Regions from separate parts of the Paenibacillus sp. G34 genome, predicted to be linked through region 2. Evidence: a T-box and tRNA genes for the amino acid it is inferred to sense, from the RefSeq annotation. Region 2 holds a T-box; the other holds one or more tRNA genes.
The links. A T-box is a leader RNA that pairs with one kind of tRNA and senses whether it is charged. The one in region 2 lies ahead of tyrS (tyrosine--tRNA ligase), so its partner is inferred to be a tRNA-Tyr.

Region 1: it has a tRNA-Tyr gene. The T-box ahead of tyrS (tyrosine--tRNA ligase) is inferred to sense a tRNA for this amino acid. The anticodon was not compared.

What each region holds. Positions count from the first base shown of each region.
Region 1 covers NZ_CM166469.1:143,304-152,280, reverse strand. Annotated here, with positions in the region: gene AC1VYS_RS00745 (ATP phosphoribosyltransferase regulatory subunit) at 1-158, opposite strand, end outside; gene AC1VYS_RS00740 (acyltransferase) at 742-1,281, opposite strand; gene ppaX (pyrophosphatase PpaX) at 1,278-1,934, opposite strand; gene lgt (prolipoprotein diacylglyceryl transferase) at 1,941-2,975, opposite strand; gene hprK (HPr(Ser) kinase/phosphatase) at 3,174-4,112, opposite strand; gene AC1VYS_RS00720 (ABC transporter ATP-binding protein) at 4,526-5,650, opposite strand; gene AC1VYS_RS00715 (PucR family transcriptional regulator) at 5,754-6,932, opposite strand; tRNA gene AC1VYS_RS00710 (tRNA-Lys) at 7,108-7,180, opposite strand; tRNA gene AC1VYS_RS00705 (tRNA-Tyr) at 7,188-7,273, opposite strand; tRNA gene AC1VYS_RS00700 (tRNA-Phe) at 7,286-7,358, opposite strand; tRNA gene AC1VYS_RS00695 (tRNA-Asp) at 7,381-7,458, opposite strand; tRNA gene AC1VYS_RS00690 (tRNA-Thr) at 7,468-7,543, opposite strand; tRNA gene AC1VYS_RS00685 (tRNA-Val) at 7,549-7,624, opposite strand; tRNA gene AC1VYS_RS00680 (tRNA-Met) at 7,634-7,710, opposite strand; tRNA gene AC1VYS_RS00675 (tRNA-Ser) at 7,754-7,845, opposite strand; rRNA gene AC1VYS_RS00670 (23S ribosomal RNA) at 7,927-8,977, opposite strand, start outside.
Region 2 covers NZ_CM166469.1:3,723,858-3,732,834, reverse strand. Annotated here, with positions in the region: gene AC1VYS_RS16820 (protein adenylyltransferase SelO) at 1-1,275, shown strand, start outside; gene AC1VYS_RS16815 (hypothetical protein) at 1,349-1,816, shown strand; T-box leader at 1,986-2,233, shown strand; gene tyrS (tyrosine--tRNA ligase) at 2,348-3,610, shown strand; gene AC1VYS_RS16805 (YxcD family protein) at 3,776-4,057, opposite strand; gene AC1VYS_RS16800 (hypothetical protein) at 4,063-4,563, opposite strand; gene AC1VYS_RS16795 (PadR family transcriptional regulator) at 4,663-5,229, opposite strand; gene AC1VYS_RS16790 (beta-class carbonic anhydrase) at 5,403-5,978, opposite strand; gene AC1VYS_RS16785 (carboxypeptidase M32) at 6,203-7,717, shown strand; gene AC1VYS_RS16780 (ABC transporter substrate-binding protein) at 7,851-8,858, shown strand; gene AC1VYS_RS16775 (ABC transporter ATP-binding protein) at 8,865-8,977, shown strand, end outside.

The DNA.
Region 1 (8,977 bases), 2.9 Mb from region 2:
GTGTCGTAATATTCAATCGTTGGCGTTATGATCTGACGATAACCCCAGCGCTCCATGCACTCCAGAACGTTTCGTTCAATCTTACGCAGCTTGGACACCACATGTGGTGTATAGTCACGGAAACCGGTTGGTTTTTCAAAGCCTTTTGGTTTGGACATGGATATCATTCACCCCGAGTCATGAATTTGGATTGTTGTATAAGTAGATTAAAGATATTTACATACTCACTTCGATGACAGAAGTTATATCATCTTTACTTTTTAAACGCTCTATCTAAAAAGGATTTATGTACAGCAAATCCCCGTTCTATGTTAGTTACCCTAATTTACAGCAAAGCCATTTCCTCTAGCTCAATGAAGGCTTCGCCTTTTACATTAATAACTCGTTTTCTCTATAGAATGATTGTCATCTTCACCTTAAATTACTTTCGTATGGTAAAGTGCTAACAAACTAAAGGATATGGGATATGATAACATGGATGCTGCTGAATCGTCAACAAACTTAAGCTACGACTGCGCTTGGTGACCTATCCGAGCTAGACCCACTTGTCCTGTCCGTGTCCTATGGCCCCTCACCGTTTGATTCGATTCAAGTTTTGTATACGAAAAAAGCTGCCCTCAGCAGCTCTTCCCTCCATGCATTCGTTCATAAACGATTCATGTACGATCCTTTATCACCATATATCACTTCATAGATCGTCTGTTATTTCCTTTAAACTTGCAAACGTGACGATCCCTTCACTTAATGCAGCTTTCGCTGAGAAGGTTCATCCGTTTTGAAAATCATTTCCTCCGCCGCTTCTGCCGAACGCAGATCACGTAAAGGATTGCCCCCCACAAAAGCCCCTGGAGCAACATCCTTATGTACCACTGCCCCGGCAGCCACTACCGCTCCATCCCCGATCGTTATCCCCGGAAGGATTGTTGTATTCGCCCCGATCAGCACATTATCCCCGATTATGACTTCTCCGAGTCTGTACTCCTTAATGAGATACTCGTGAGCCAGGATTGTGGTATTGTAACCAATCACTGAGTTTTCACCAATCGTTATTTTTTCTGGAAAAAATACATCCACCATCACCATCAGGCCAAAAGCTGTATGCTCCCCCACCTTCATACCGAGCATACGTCGATAAATCCAATTCTTGAGGGACAGAACAGGGCAGTAACGCGACAACTGAATCCAGATAAAATTACGAATGCCCTTCCATGGGCTCACTGTCTTGTAGATATGCCAAAGCGCATTTTGACTTTCTACCGGATAGCGGGTTACTTTTCTCATGAACGGCCCGTTCCCGTAAGAACCATATTCAGCAAATCCTTCATATCATGCAAAATGTAATCCGGCTTATATCCGCTCAGCACTTGCTCTCCTTTGAGCGACCAAGCTACACCAGCGGAGAGGGCACCTGCATTTTGCGCAGATTGAATGTCAACAGGACTGTCACCCACCATCAATGTGTGAGCAGGATTAGACCCCAGTTCTGCCATTGCTTTCTGCACCGGTTCTGCATGAGGCTTAGGATGAATTACATCCGTTACGGTCACAATGGATTTCATATATTTTAGCAAATCAAAGCGCTCCAGCACTTTTAATGTAGAAGGGCGAATTTTGGTCGTCACCACAGCCATCGTAATCCCTGCCTGATCCAAAGCCTCAACCACCTCGATTACGTGTGGGAAAGGTCTAACCATTGCTTCATGGTGGATATCATTATAGGCACGATAACCTTTGACGTACTCCGATACCTCTTCCTGACCTGAAAAGGTTCGCATTTGTTGCTCCAATGTGCCTCCCATATGCGGAATAATTTGCTCTCTTGTCCACGGGGTAGCATGATCCCAACCTTCCATTACATGCAGGAATGAATTAATAATCAGCTCATTGGTATCAATAATCGTTCCATCCAGATCGAACAGTACCGTGTTAATCACGTTGCATTACTCCTTTTTATCTTCAACTTGCTTCGAATCATCTTGAGCAGAGCTTGATGTGGTTGTTACCTTTTCCTCTTCACCCGTTACGGTTTCCGTATGTCCAATGTCATCTACAACAACTTTTGACGAAACAATCGGATCACTGTATCGTGCATCTGCTTTCCCCGTCACTCTTCTTACTACTATGAACACAACAGCAGCAACAATAATGGCAATGGCAAGCAGCTGCGAAATTCTTACATTACCATACGCTGGATCTAAATATCCTTGTTCGAAACCCAGTGCAGTCATTGGTGACCATAATCCGTTCACGAATGAAGCGACCCATTCCGGAGCCTGAAATGCCAGACTATCCGTACGTACAGCTTCAATGAAGAATCGTCCAATGGAATACCAGATGAAATAAGACATGAACATTTCGCCTGCACGCATGAATTTCTGACGACGAAGCACCAGCAACAGGATTAATCCTACAAAGCTCCATACGGATTCATACAGAAAAGCCGGATGATGGAATACACCCTCCACGTTCATTTGATTGACAATAAAGTCCGGTAGGTGAAGCTTGTCTCTTAAAAATGATTCTTCTACAGGCCCACCATAAGCCTCTTGATTGACAAAGTTACCCCAGCGTCCAATCATCTGCCCAACGATCAGTCCAGGTGCACAGATGTCCGCCATACGCCAGAAGTTATAACCTTTACGACGGAAGAAAATGACTGCACATATAATAGCACCTATTAAAGCGCCGTAGATCGCAATACCACCATTCCATATTTTAAAGACATCCCAGAAGTTATCCTTATAATCTTCCCACTTAAATGCCACATAATAGATACGTGCTCCAATAATTGCAGAAGGTACACCTAATAAAACCATATCCATGAACACTTCTTGCGGAATATTAAATCTTTTGCCCTCCCGAATGACAAGCAGCAGGCCCAACAGTGCTGCAGTACCCAGGATAAGACCGTACCAGTGAACCTTTAAAGCGCCAATGGAGAACGCAATCGGGTTCAACAGTAATAATGTATCCATTCATTCACACTCCTATCAATCAATTCACATCGGTAAGCATGACCGTGTGGAGCCTGCTATACGCCTTCCTGTTTGAAGGTGTGCAGACCCCAGTTGCCATGCCTCATGAAAACTATAATCTTTATATTTATAGCCCTATGCCTAATATTGCCCCTACCCTGCTATTCAGCTGATTGGGGTAACTTTCCTTAGCCCACCTTAGTCCATATCTTCCATATCTTCAGAAATGGTTGCAGTCAGCTTGTTCGTGAACTGGAGTGCAGCATTAAGCCCCATCTGTTTCAAACGATAGTTCATGCCAGCCACTTCAATAATTACAGCTAAATTTCGTCCAGGACGAACCGGAATGGTAACCAGAGGTACATCGGTATCAATAATGCGTGTGGTCTCTTCATCCAATCCCAGACGGTCATACTGTTTATCCTGCTGCCATGCTTCAAGACGTACAACCAATGTAATCCGTTTATTATTACGTACAGCACCTGCACCAAACAAAGTCATGACGTTAATAATACCGACACCCCGAATTTCAAGCAGGTGACGGATCAATTCCGGTGCTGTGCCGTGAAGTTGAAAGTCGGAGGTTTGGCGGATTTCAACAGCATCATCGGCAATCAAGCGGTGACCACGCTTTACAAGTTCAAGAGCAGTTTCACTTTTACCAATACCGCTGCTGCCTGTGATCAACATACCTACACCATACACATCACACAATACACCGTGAATAGTGGCTGTTGGTGCAAGCTTGCCTTCCAGAAAACCAGTAATACGGCTGGAGAGAATGGTTGTTGCCATGTTGCTACGCAGTACAGCCAGATTCTGTTCTTCACTGATATCAATCAGTTCCTGCGGAACTTCAAGTCCGCGTGTCACTACAATACAAGGTGTCTCTTCTGTACAAAGACGCTGCATACGTTCCCGACGCTCTTGTTCTGGCAGCATTGCAAAAAAGGCCAGCTCTGTTCTTCCCAGCAGTTGTACCCGTTCTTTTGGATGATATTCAAAGTAACCGGCCATCTCCAGTCCAGGGCGGTTAAGATCATCTACTGTGATGAATCTTTTTAATCCCTGAGACCCCGATACCACTTCCATCTGAAACTGCTGTACCAATTCGGATACTTTCACTTTTTTCGCCATTTGTCTCTTCCTTTCAGCATTCGCTGTGCCTCTATGTACCCAATTCGTGTATCATTTCTTTCCATTATTAGCGCATTCACAACATGATCCATAACCAGGTCGTCTCTTTTGAGATGCCCGTCTTTTGTAACTCAACGTACAGCATTATGAGGACAGACCTTCAAATAATCTTAAATGAATTTTGGACCGAATGCAATCGCACACGCCCGCTCTATCTACTCTTTATCGAGAAAAAGGAGCGGGAGAATCTTCTGATTGGAAGACTTCCGCAGTTCATTGATTTTGCCGCCCGCATAAGAACTTATCCATTTTTTTGAAAAAAGCCCCTTCCAGCAAAAACGGAAGGGGCTCAATTTACATTATATAATTGCGTTACTGCCAGATTCCATCGTCACCGAGGATCTTCAGTAGAATTAGTCTTGAAGAAGTACGTTAACTTCTGATTCTTTGTCAAAGATATGAACTTTGTTCATGTCAATGGCCATTTTAACTGTAGAACCATCACGAGTGTTAGAACGTCCGTCTACACGTGCGATTGTAGTGTCGTTACCCACACCGCTCAAGTAGAGGAGCATTTCGTGACCCAGGTTCTCTGTTACGTCTACGTGAGTAGAGAATACAGAGTTCGGGGAAGCTTCCAGGAATACTGGCTCTTCGTGAATGTCTTCTGGACGAACACCCAGAATAACTTCTTTACCAACATATCCTCTGGATTTCAGTACTTGTGCTTTACCTTGCGGGATTTCAACATCCACGCCAGGAGCTACGAAGTGAAGACTTGCACCTTGCTCAGCCAGTTTACCCGAGATAAAGTTCATTGTCGGGGAACCAATGAATCCAGCTACGAACAGGTTTGCTGGGTGGTTATAAAGCTCTTCTGGAGAAGCAGCTTGTTGGATGATACCATCCTTCATAACTACGATCCGGTCACCCATCGTCATTGCTTCGATCTGGTCATGCGTTACGTAGATAACGGTTGTTTCCAAACGTTTAGCAAGCTTAGTGATTTCCGCACGCATCTGTCCACGAAGTTTCGCATCCAAGTTGGAGAGAGGCTCATCCATCAAGAAGACTTGTGGATCACGGACAATCGCACGTCCCAAAGCGACACGTTGACGTTGACCACCGGACAATGCTTTAGGCTTACGCTCAAGCAAGTGCTCGATGTCGAGGATTTTAGCTGCTTCACGTACACGTTTGTCGATCTCATCTTTTTTAACCTTACGCAATTTCAAACCAAATGCCATGTTTTGATATACGCTCATATGCGGATACAAGGCGTAGGATTGGAATACCATCGCGATATCGCGGTCTTTAGGTGCAACATCATTAACGACACGGTCACCGATATAGAGTTTACCTTCAGAAATTTCCTCAAGGCCTGCGATCATACGCAGTGTTGTTGATTTACCACAACCGGACGGACCTACCAGTACCAGAAACTCTTTATCTTTAATGTCCAGGTTAATGTCAACTACAGTTGCTTTATCAGAACCCGGGTATTTTTTGAAAATATGCTCTAAACGTACTCCTGCCATGATTGTTGCCTCCTCAGAGATCATTTTGTAATCGAATACAATTTGTATATTTATAATACCCTATGACCGGGTTATCTGACTATTCGCAAACTGCACAAAAATATCAAACCTTTTTCGTCACTTTGTACATCAGTAGTAAAAGCTGCACAATTATTGCACTTTTAAAGTGTCTAACATCGTAACCAATCTCCTGTTTGATTTTGTCCAGGCGATACACCAGCGTATTACGATGGATAAATAAACGTTTTGCTGTCTCGCTGACATTACAGTCCAAAGCAAAGAACGTCTCCAGTGTTGCCAATGTCTCGCTATCGTTAAAGAGCAGTGTATCCTTACCCGTTTCCCTGATAAAACGTAACCGTTGCTGCTCTGATATACTCGCCACCAACTGCTCCAGTTGCAGATTCCAAGGTAGGTGGATATGCTGTGCAACATGGAAGGATCGGCCGAGATGCATACTCTCCTGAAGTAGGACGGTCACCCGAACCAGTGCTTCCTTTGGAATACATGGCAGTGAAGCGGACAAATGGAACACCCCTGCGAACTCACTAGCTACTAGCTCATATAATCCCATACAAAAAGCATTGAGCGAATCTTTCCTCGCTTCTGCTGTGTCTTCATCTGCTTCTCCTGTAACAATTTCTTCATCACCCATGAAGATCCACTCCTGCTTACCAAGTGGAATTAAAGTAATCTCCTCGCCAAAATAACTCTCCAGTAGCTTGTTCAACACATTAGAGTCCACACGCTGTGAATCTGGGGTCTCGCCTTTTAAAAGAAAAAGAACTTTCTCCTCCTGCATTCCTGCAATAGAAGTGAACGAATCAGGCAATGGTTCCAAACTTCCAGTATCGTAGGCCTTAACCTGCTCCCTAAGCCATGTTCCCAGCAAAGATAATTGCTTGTCCGTATCGTTTACAAGCTGGGATTCATTCTCACTGGGAGGTGAACCTGCATTACTGAGAATCAATAACTCGATCAGACGACGATTCTCCATTGTCATCGATCTTGCCTCGCATCCCCAACACACAACTGTTTTTTCCTCTTCATTCATGCCGACTTTGAAAAAAATACGTTCGCCATTGTGCAAGCTAATAATATCTGAGGAAATGGTTGAACCTGCTACTGAGTCAAGTTCTCCTTCACCAACTTCGCTTTGGATGATCAAAGACTTATTTTCGTCTAAGCCAATCAGGTTCTCAATCGATAGCATCCACTCATGTATCGTAATTTCATATTCGTCCAATGTCGTGCTTATCACAACTTCAATTTGTTGCTTCAAATCAGGTATGAGCTTCATATAATGAACGTCACCACTCTGCTTTATTTTTATTTGTATTTTACCATATCTTAATGGGTGTCGCTTAGTAACCACTAATCTGACATATTGGGCTCATCTGCTAATATAAAAAAAGAGTGATCGATCAAATTAATGATCAATCACTCTTTTTTTAAGATGAGTCATGAAGGATTCGAACCTTCGACACCCTGATTAAAAGTCAGGTGCTCTACCAACTGAGCTAATGACTCATAAAACTGGTGGAGGATGATGGATTCGAACCACCGAACCCGTACGGGAGCAGATTTACAGTCTGATGCGTTTGGCCACTTCGCTAATCCTCCAAGGATTAAAGGTGGCTCGGGACGGAATCGAACCGCCGACACGAGGATTTTCAGTCCTCTGCTCTACCGACTGAGCTACCGAGCCATATTTGATTTTTAAGAATTAATGGCGGAACCGACGGGATTCGAACCCGCGATCTCCTGCGTGACAGGCAGGCATGTTAGGCCAACTACACCACGGTTCCAGGCATTAATGGTGCCGGCGAGAGGACTTGAACCCCCAACCTACTGATTACAAGTCAGTTGCTCTACCAGTTGAGCTACACCGGCGTATATGGTGGAGGCTGAGGGGATCGAACCCCCGACCCTCTGCTTGTAAGGCAGATGCTCTCCCAGCTGAGCTAAGCCTCCTGGGTAATATGGTAGCGGCGGAGGGGATCGAACCCCCGACCTTACGGGTATGAACCGTACGCTCTAGCCAGCTGAGCTACACCGCCATATTATAATTGTTTTGATTGCTTGTCCATCTTTAGGTAAAGATGGCGGAGAGAGAGGGATTCGAACCCTCGCACCGATTACTCAGCCTAACCCCTTAGCAGAGGGTCCCCTTATAGCCACTTGGGTATCTCTCCAAAGACAATCTAAACGTTGTTCAAGGATTGTTCCTTGAAAACTAGATTCGAAACGAAACATACGCGACTCAAAACTTGCTATTGGATAAGCCCTCGACCGATTAGTACTGGTCAGCTCCATGCATTGCTGCACTTCCACCCCCAGCCTATCTACCTCGTCGTCTTCAAGGGGTCTTACATACTGGGAAATCTCATCTTGAGGGGGGCTTCACGCTTAGATGCTTTCAGCGCTTATCCCGTCCGTACATAGCTACCCAGCGGTGCTCCTGGCGGAACAACTGGTACACCAGCGGTACGTCCATCCCGGTCCTCTCGTACTAAGGACAGCTCCTCTCAAATTTCCTACGCCCACGACAGATAGGGACCGAACTGTCTCACGACGTTCTGAACCCAGCTCGCGTACCGCTTTAATGGGCGAACAGCCCAACCCTTGGGACCTACTTCAGCCCCAGGATGCGATGAGCCGACATCGAGGTGCCAAACCTCCCCGTCGATGTGGACTCTTGGGGGAGATAAGCCTGTTATCCCCAGGGTAGCTTTTATCCGTTGAGCGATGGCCCTTCCATGCGGTACCACCGGATCACTAAGCCCGACTTTCGTCCCTGCTCGACTTGTAGGTCTCGCAGTCAAGCTCCCTTATGCCTTTGCACTCTTCGAATGATTTCCAACCATTCTGAGGGAACCTTTGGGCGCCTCCGTTACTCTTTAGGAGGCGACCGCCCCAGTCAAACTGCCCACCTGACACTGTCCCCGTACCCGATGAGGGCACCAGGTTAGAACCTAGATACGATCAGGGTGGTATCCCAACGGTGCCTCCACGCAAGCTGGCGCTCACGCTTCAAAGGCTCCCACCTATCCTGTACAGATCGTACCCAAATTCAATATCAAGCTGCAGTAAAGCTCCATGGGGTCTTTCCGTCTTGTCGCGGGTAACCTGCATCTTCACAGGTATTAAAATTTCACCGGATCTCTCGTTGAGACAGCGCCCAAGTCGTTACGCCATTCGTGCGGGTCAGAATTTACCTGACAAGGAATTTCGCTACCTTAGGACCGTTATAGTTACGGCCGCCGTTTACTGGGGCTTCGGTTCACAGCTTCGGATTGCTCCTAACCACTCCCCTTAACCTTCCAG
Region 2 (8,977 bases):
GGAAATCAAATGCCGGATGGAGCCAAGCCCCTTGCACAAGCCTATGCAGGTCATCAATTTGGTAATTTTAATATGCTTGGCGATGGACGTGCATTGTTAGTCGGCGAACAAATTACTCCGCAAGGAGACCGAGTGGATATTCAGTTGAAAGGTTCAGGGCGGACACCTTACTCTCGCGGAGGAGATGGGCGTGCTGCCGTTGGACCCATGCTTCGAGAATATATTATTAGTGAAGCGATGGTTGGTCTCGGGATTCCGACAACACGAAGCTTGGCTGTTGTGTCCACAGGGGAGAACATTTATCGTGAAACAGAACGTCCTGGAGCTATTCTCACACGGGTTGCGGCCAGTCATATACGTGTAGCCACTTTCCAGTATGCAGCGCAATTTGGTTCGGTAGAGGATGTACGTGCGCTCGCAGATTACACATTGCAGCGTCATTTTCCACAGGTAGAGCCGAACGAACAGCGTTATTTGAGCCTACTGCAGGAAGTGATCAAACTTCAGGCAGAGCTTGTTGCAAAATGGCAGCGCGTTGGCTTCATTCACGGTGTAATGAACACGGACAATATGGCGATCAGCGGGGAAACCATTGATTATGGGCCTTGTGCCTTTATGGATGTGTACAATCCAGCAACGGTGTTCAGTTCAATTGACAGACAAGGCCGTTATGCGTATGGAAACCAACCTTACATTGCAGGCTGGAATCTGGCTCGTTTTGCCGAGACGCTACTGCCTCTGCTTCATTCTGATGAAGAACAGGCAGTGCAAATCGCTCAGGAAGCCATTGCACAGTTCTCGGAGCAATATCATCATCACTGGTTAACGGGTATGCGAGCCAAACTTGGTCTGTTTACAGAAGAGGACGAAGACGAGACCTTAATTAAGGATCTGCTTGAACTAATGGAAAAGCATACGGAAGACTACACGAACACATTTGTGGCGCTGACCTTGAACAAACTGGAAACGTCTAATCTGAATGATAAGTCAGATTTTCAGGAGTGGTATTCACGCTGGGCAGACAGATTAGGCAGACAGCCCGAATCCAGAGATCAAGTGATGCAGCAGATGAAACGAAATAATCCTGCGGTTATTCCACGGAATGACAAGGTAGAGGAAGTACTTGAACGAGCAGAGAAGGACGGAGATTATAGCTTCATCCAGCCTTTGCTGGATATTCTCCAGCACCCTTATGCGTATACGCCGGAACAGAAAGCATTCGGGGCGCTGCCTGTGTCTTGTGATCCTTCATATAAGACATTTTGCGGAACTTAATTTTGCAAGCCTGACTCGAAAAGATCAGAGAGAGCTGCCTGAGTGGCAGCTTTTTCATTAGGGGGTAGCTTTCATGTCTACTATATTAAGTATGCAAGAATTGACCGAACAACTTCTAGAACTGTTATCAAGAACGGTTTATCCTAGAGAACAGATGGAGAGTTATGTGAACCGATTGGATGAGTCATTCAAATGGGAAGGCGCACCTTATGTAGAAATCGGTGTAAAACATTACATCGTAACGATCTATGAACGAGGTGTACCGTCTTTGATTAAAAAGCTGGAGCGGACTGAAGAGGTGCTCTATTGGTTATTGGAAGATATGATTTTTACGGCTGCCCACGTAACATTGCTTAAAAAATATGGTGTGGATAACGTGAACACCCATCTGGATTACACCAATGAAGTGTGGCAGGAGATAGAAGATAACGTATTAAACGCTTTTCAAACAATCGGTGAACCTTATTTTAGCTGGCACCAAGAGGGGAAACGCCGTGAACTGGAAACGGTTCAACCCAAGAAGGGGAAATCTTCGATGTGAGTGAACAGGATACAGGATAGATAATTAACTTGGCATAGTGAATTTTGCCAACAAGGATACAATGTTTTTGTGGATTAGAACTTTCAATTTTTATTATACTTGGCATGATTGGAAGACTTGCGCTTGCAATGCCTATAACGTTCCGCTATACTGGCTATAATTAAATACATGAATTACGTTGATAGAGCGCAGTAGCGGCTTTGTCCCTGTTACAGAAAGTCAGGGGTTGATGGAACCTGATACATACAAGGGCTGCGAATTACACTCTGGAGTACTTGGGTAATGCCAAGCGGATGGGCAAACGATAACTTGCTGAAAGTGGTATGAATTACTGGATTTGAGCGTATGCGTATAAACGTTCAGTGAAGGAATTCATGCAAACTGGGTGGTACCACGGTTATTCTAATCGTCCCTGTGTCTATGAAGACAAGGCGACGATTTTTTTGTGTCCAAAAATGAAAGTAGCCGTGTGAATTCGTAGCAGAACGTAAATCATGACTGAATTTTGATCAAAGAAAAGGGGTTATCGAAATGAACATTATTGACGAACTACAGTGGCGCGACGCCATTAATCAACAAACAGACGCGGAAGGGCTACGTGAACTGACGGAAACAAAAGCAATTTCCCTGTACTGCGGTGTAGACCCAACAGGCGATAGCATGCATATCGGCCACTTGATTCCGTTTATGATGCTGAAACGTTTCCAATTGGCAGGACACCGTCCAGTAATTCTGATTGGTGGCGCAACGGGAACGATTGGTGACCCAAGTGGGCGTCAGTCTGAACGTTCCTTGCAAACGCTGGAGCAAGTGCAAGAGAATGTAGATGCGTTAACGGCGCAGATGAAAAAGTTGTTTGTGACTGACGGCGACAATCAGGTTCGCATGGTCAACAATTATGACTGGACACATAAGATTAACGTCATTGAATTTCTGCGTGACTACGGGAAAAATTTCAATCTGAACACCATGCTTGCAAAAGATGTCGTAGCAAGCCGTCTGGAAGGCGGAATTTCATTCACGGAATTCTCCTACCAGATACTGCAATCTCTAGATTACCTTCATCTGTTCCAAACGGAGGACGTACAGCTACAGATCGGTGGATCTGATCAATGGGGTAACATTACGAGTGGTTTGGATCTGATTCGCAAAAAAGAAGGCTCAGAAGCGAAAGCTTATGGGTTGACCATCCCGCTGATGCTGAAATCGGATGGTACGAAGTTTGGTAAAACAGCTGGCGGTTCGATCTGGCTTGATCCGAACAAAACGACACCGTTTGAGTTCTACCAGTTCTGGGCAAATACAGATGACCGGGATGTCATTAAATACTTGAAATACTTCACATTCCTGAGCAAAGAAGAGATTGAAGCCTTGGCTGTGAAGGTGGAGACAGAGCCGCATAAACGTGAAGCACAGAAGACTCTGGCTGAGGAAATGACCAAGTTTGTTCACAGCGAAGAGATGCTGGAGCAGGCGAAGCGCATTACCGCAGCATTGTTCAGTGGTGATATTCGTTCCCTGACAGCAGATGAGATTGAACAGGGGTTCAAGGAAATGCCAACGTACGAAACAGATGGCGAAGCTAAAAATATTGTAGACTGGCTTGTGGATCTGGGCTTGGAGCCATCCAAACGTCAGGCTCGTGAGGACGTGACCAAAGGAGCCATCTCCATGAACGGTGAAAAGATCACCGAGCTTGAATTCACGGTATCTGCAGAGCACGCAATTGGCGGCAAATTTATCATTATCCGCAAAGGTAAAAAGAATTATAGCCTGGTTAAGCTTCAGTCCTAGGAACTGAGAGTGAGAGCGTAACATAGGCTTGAAAAAAGTGATATCACAGGTGAGTACTCACCGTTATACAATCACAAATCGTGGAAACTAAAAGACCGTCTCGTTTCTGTCAAATGACAGAAACGAGACAGTCTTTTGTATAACAAGCTAGTAGCTAGCTATATTCTAATGTTGATTAACAATCGCTGTGATCTCTTCATCCAGATCCAAGGTAACATCTTCACGGTACGCACGAATGTTATACTCGCTGTGCAAGTAACGAAGAATCGCTTCAATCATGTTGGATTCCACCAGGAACTGGCTACGACCCTGAATCCAGACTTCTGCGGAATACCCTGTATCTTCTTCCCAGCTCAGCTCTACATTAACGTCCGTAGGGCGTACACCTTTACGCTCTGCCATGTGAATGCAAATGGCATTCACAATCTCATCCATGCTCAGAACCATAGATCTTAGTACCGTCCGTTTCTGTTACGATCATCATCACGGTCGTCACGACGGTCATAACGGCCATCTGCTGCAGGCTTGCGACGATTGGTAATCGCTCTGAACAATGCCATAGCAAGCATAACAATCAGCATAATTGCAGCTACGTTAACGAGCAATCCGAGAATGTTACCCAGTGCTCCCATACCGCCAAACAGTCCGCCGAACAACATACCTGCGAGACCGCCCAGCATCATACCCTTCATGAAGCCGCCGCCACCGCCAAAGAATCCACCACGGTTATTCGCTGCTGCTCCAGTATTGGAATTGTTACGGGAATTGGACTGACTTACGTTGCTGTCGGATTTCTTAGGGGTATTGCTATAACTTTTCGTGCCGGATTTGAATCCACCGCCGCCTCGTCTTGCATCAGCACTGTCCGGATTCGTAACACCAACCGTTGCGAACAGTAGTGTAAATGCCATGAAAACCATCATTAGATGTTTAATTCCGAATTTTTTCTTCATTGTATAGATCGTAACCCCCTGATTAAATTTGTTTAATTCCCCAAAATGGGCCTTACTCTAGTAATACGGGCCAACCTGCTGAACGTTTCAAAATTTAATTTAAATTTCTGAAACACTTGGGCTTGGGTCTTGAATCGCAGCTTGACCATCGAGAAGTTGGGTCACCCAATGACACCATTCCAAACCCGTCTGGGCATGCATTAACCCTTTTTGTACCAAAATGTAGCTTCCAAAATCCCGGTTGCCTACTCGAAGATTATCCTGTGGTATCCGTGATTTCAAATCCTCGAAATACCGTATGCGCTCCATGAACCAGCTTTTACGCTCGTTCAGAATGCGTCTCATGCTGCCATCTTCGGCAATACCTACACAGAGAATGCGAAGATTGAATTCATCACGCGTAACGGGCGCCGTAACCGGAGTAATCATCCACTCCAGTAACTTCTGAATGCCTTTTTCCGTAACTGCATACATTTTTTTGTCCGGTTTGTCAGACTGTTGTACCCAGCGGGAGGCGAGTAACTCATCGTTTTCCATCTTGGACAGGAGCGGGTAGATCTGGCTGTGTTTGGCCTGCCAATGCGGCTGAATCTTCAGCATTAGATCATAACCGGAAGACTCCTCGCGGGTAAGCAGCCCGAGCAATCCGTAGGAAAGTATGTTCATGCACATGTCTCCTTAATATTAGGGCTGGGCCAACGAAAGCAAACGTTTTGCATTCGTTGACCGCTTTCATAAAAGTGTACACTGAAACTGTATGGTTTGACAACCTGACAGGATAACTGCCTCAATTTAGACAAAAAAAAGTGCGAACCATGAAGGTCCGCACTCCAAACCATTTAGAGAGATGCCTGCTGTTCATACCCGTCAGCGACAAGATCAAGCTCGCCTGTAGCCGAGTCAATGACCATACCGTGAACAGGTACATTGGGAGGAAGTAATGGATGCTTCTTGATCACGTCCACAGTTCCTTTTACCCCTTCTTCAACACTATCAAACCCGCGCAGCCACTTTTGCAGACGAATGCCGGAATTTTCAAGCGTAGACATGACCTCTTCGGAAATTCCACGTTCTGTCATGTGACCAATCATCGTTTCAGCATGCAGTGAAGCCATACCACACTCGGTATGACCTACCACCAGAACCTCGTCTGCGCCGAGCTCATAGATGGCAACGAGCACGGAACGCATAACACTACCAAAAGGTTGGGAGATAATTGCGCCTGCGTTTTTGATGATTTTTACATCGCCATTCTTCAGATTCATTGCTTTCGGCAGCATCTCGACAAGACGGGTATCCATACATGTGATGATGACCATCTTTTTGGTTGGAAACTTGCTAGCCGTATACTTCTCGTATTCTTTAGTCTCGACAAATGATTTGTTGTAAGCCAAAATCTCTTGAATGTTGTTCATGTCCATTGCCTCCTGTTATCCAATACGACGAGCACGGCCATTTGCATGAGATGCAGCCTGTCCTACACGCCTTTGATTAGTTGAATGCTGCGATCAGCAGACCACGTCATTCTTTTTTTTAGTAGAATAATGCAAGATGGTTCTGTCAAAAGTTGATTATACGCAATGCAAAAAGTATCATCAATAGGGTGTACAAATTTTTTTGAAGAGGTGAGCGGTGAAAAATGGATAAACAAACACAGCAGCAATTACAATCATTCCTTATTCTGGCCCGTAAAATAAAAAGTTATCATGAAGCCATCGGTTTGCTTCACTGGGATTTGCGCACAGGAGCACCGAAAAAAGGAGTTCCGACTCGCTCGGAAACGCTGGGAATGCTTTCTACCGAAGCATTCAAACTGCAAACTTCCGCTGAGATGAAATCTTATCTGGATACATTGACTGAGCCGAACGTGATGGAACAACTCGAGGATACCGACCGTCGTCTGGTAGACGAATGCAAGAAGGAGTATGATCGCAGTCAGTCGGTACCGCCGGAAAAGGTTCAGGCATATACCGTACTTACAGCTAAATCAGAGACGGCTTGGGAAGATGCCAAACATAACAGTGATTATGCTGGGTTCTCGCCATACCTCACCGAGATCGTGAAACTCAAACAGGAGTTTATCGACTATTGGGGTGTTAAGGATACAAGGTATGATACATTGCTGGACATGTACGAACCTGGATTGACTGTAGAAAAGGTAGATGCTGTATTCGCCCGGCTCAAGGCGCGTCTCGTTCCACTTCAGGAGAAAATCAATGCGGCTGAGAATAAGCCTAACACCGATTTCCTGAAACAGATTTTCGATACCGATCAGCAGGAGAAATTCAGCCTGTTCATCCTGGAACAGATGGGATATGACTTTGAGGCAGGACGTCTGGACGAAAGTGTGCATCCATTTGCAACAGGCCTTAATCCAGGTGACGTCCGAATTACGACCAACTACCTCCAGGACGATGTAACAAGTGCCATCTTTAGCTCCCTGCACGAAGGTGGACACGCTCTATATGAACAAAACATCGATGAAAGTCTGGCAGGTACATTGCTGGCTGAGGGTACATCGATGGGCATCCACGAGTCACAATCTCGTCTTTGGGAAAATATGATTGGGCGCAGCTTGCCTTTCTGGACACGTTATTACAAAGATCTGCAGCAGCATTTCCCGCAATTGAGTGAAGTAAAGCTGGAAGATTTCTACCGTGCAATTAACCGGGTAGAGAGCTCCCTGATCCGTATTGAAGCGGACGAGCTGACTTACAATTTGCATATTATCATTCGTTATGAGATTGAGAAAATGCTGTTCAATGAGGGATTGGAAGTCAAGGATCTGCCAGAAACATGGAACACTAAATACAAGGAATACCTCGGAATTATGCCGACCAACGATGGTGAAGGCGTGCTTCAGGATGTACACTGGTCCGGTGGAGATTTCGGTTATTTTGCTTCCTACTCCTTGGGCAATATGTATGCTGCACAGATTATGCATACATTACGTCAGGAGATGCCGGAGTTCGATCGTCTGATTGCCGAAGGTAATCTGATTCCAATTAAAGAGTGGCTTACAGACAAGATTTATCGCTATGGTAAAAGCCGTACACCATCTGAGTTAATTGTTGCAGTGACAGGTGAAGAGCTGAATCCGGATTATTTGGCAGATTATTTGGAAGCCAAGTACGCTGAGATTTATAAATTATAAATGCGTCTGAATGAAGGTCGGCCAGAAATTTCTGGTTGGCCTTTTTTTGTGTGCAAGTTCTTAACCTTTTACTGGGCCTCGGCATATTCATAGTAAAGAGAAGCTGCTGAACCCAGTAAAGGAGGGAAATTGGATGAAATATACGCCATGGTTTGTACGGGGCATTGTGATTCTGTTGATTCTCATTGTGGCGCTGACGAGCTGCAACAAAGAAGAGAACGAAGCCAAGATTACGATTGGTGAAGTGACTCGTTCTGTATTTTATGCACCGGAATATGTAGCCGCTGCTCAAGGTTTTTTTGCAGAAGAAGGACTTGAGGTCGATATACAAACAACGGCTGGTGGCGACAAAACGATGGCAGCATTGCTTGCGGGTTCGGTTGATATTGCGCTGGTGGGTGCAGAAACGTCCATCTATGTCTATCAACAAGGGGCAGAAGACCCGGTCATTAACTTTGCGCAGCTCACCCAGACGGACGGAACGTTTTTGTTCGCACGAAATGCCGAGGACAGCTTTGATTGGGAACAATTAAGGCAGAGTATTTTTCTCGGACAGAGAAAAGGCGGCATGCCGCAAATGGCTGGGGAGTTTGTTTTGAACAAACATGGTATTAACCCGTCCAGTGATCTGCAACTGATTCAGAATGTAGATTTTGCGAATATTGCTTCAGCCTTTGCTTCAGGCACAGGTAATTATGTTCAGCTATTTGAACCACAGGCATCGATCTTTGAACAGGAAGGCCGAGGAAAAGTGGTGGCATCGTTCGGAACGGAAAGCGGGAATCTACCTTATACCGTGTTTATGACCAAACAAAGTTATCTGAATGAAAACCAAGAACTTGTACAAAAATTCACGAATGCTTTGCACAAAGCTCAACTATGGGTGGATTCCCATACTGCGGAAGAGATTGCACAAGTGATTACTCCGTTTTTCAAAGACATTGATCCAGCGATTCTAACCAGCAGTGTAAGCCGTTATAAGGAACAAGGCACGTATGCAACAGATCCGATCATTGATGGTGATGAGTGGAACAACCTGCTGAATGTGATGAGCGCAGCGGGAGAATTAAAAGAACGGGTTGAACTGAACACCATTGTCGATCCGTCCTTTGCAGAACAGGCGCTCCAGGGAAGGAAGTGAGCATTAATGGCTGATTCCGGGAACGTGATCAGACTGGAGAATATCTCTCAGGTGTATGTCAGTGAACGCGAAGCCTCGCTCGTGATTGAGGATTTGAGTCTGGAGATCAACCAAGGAGA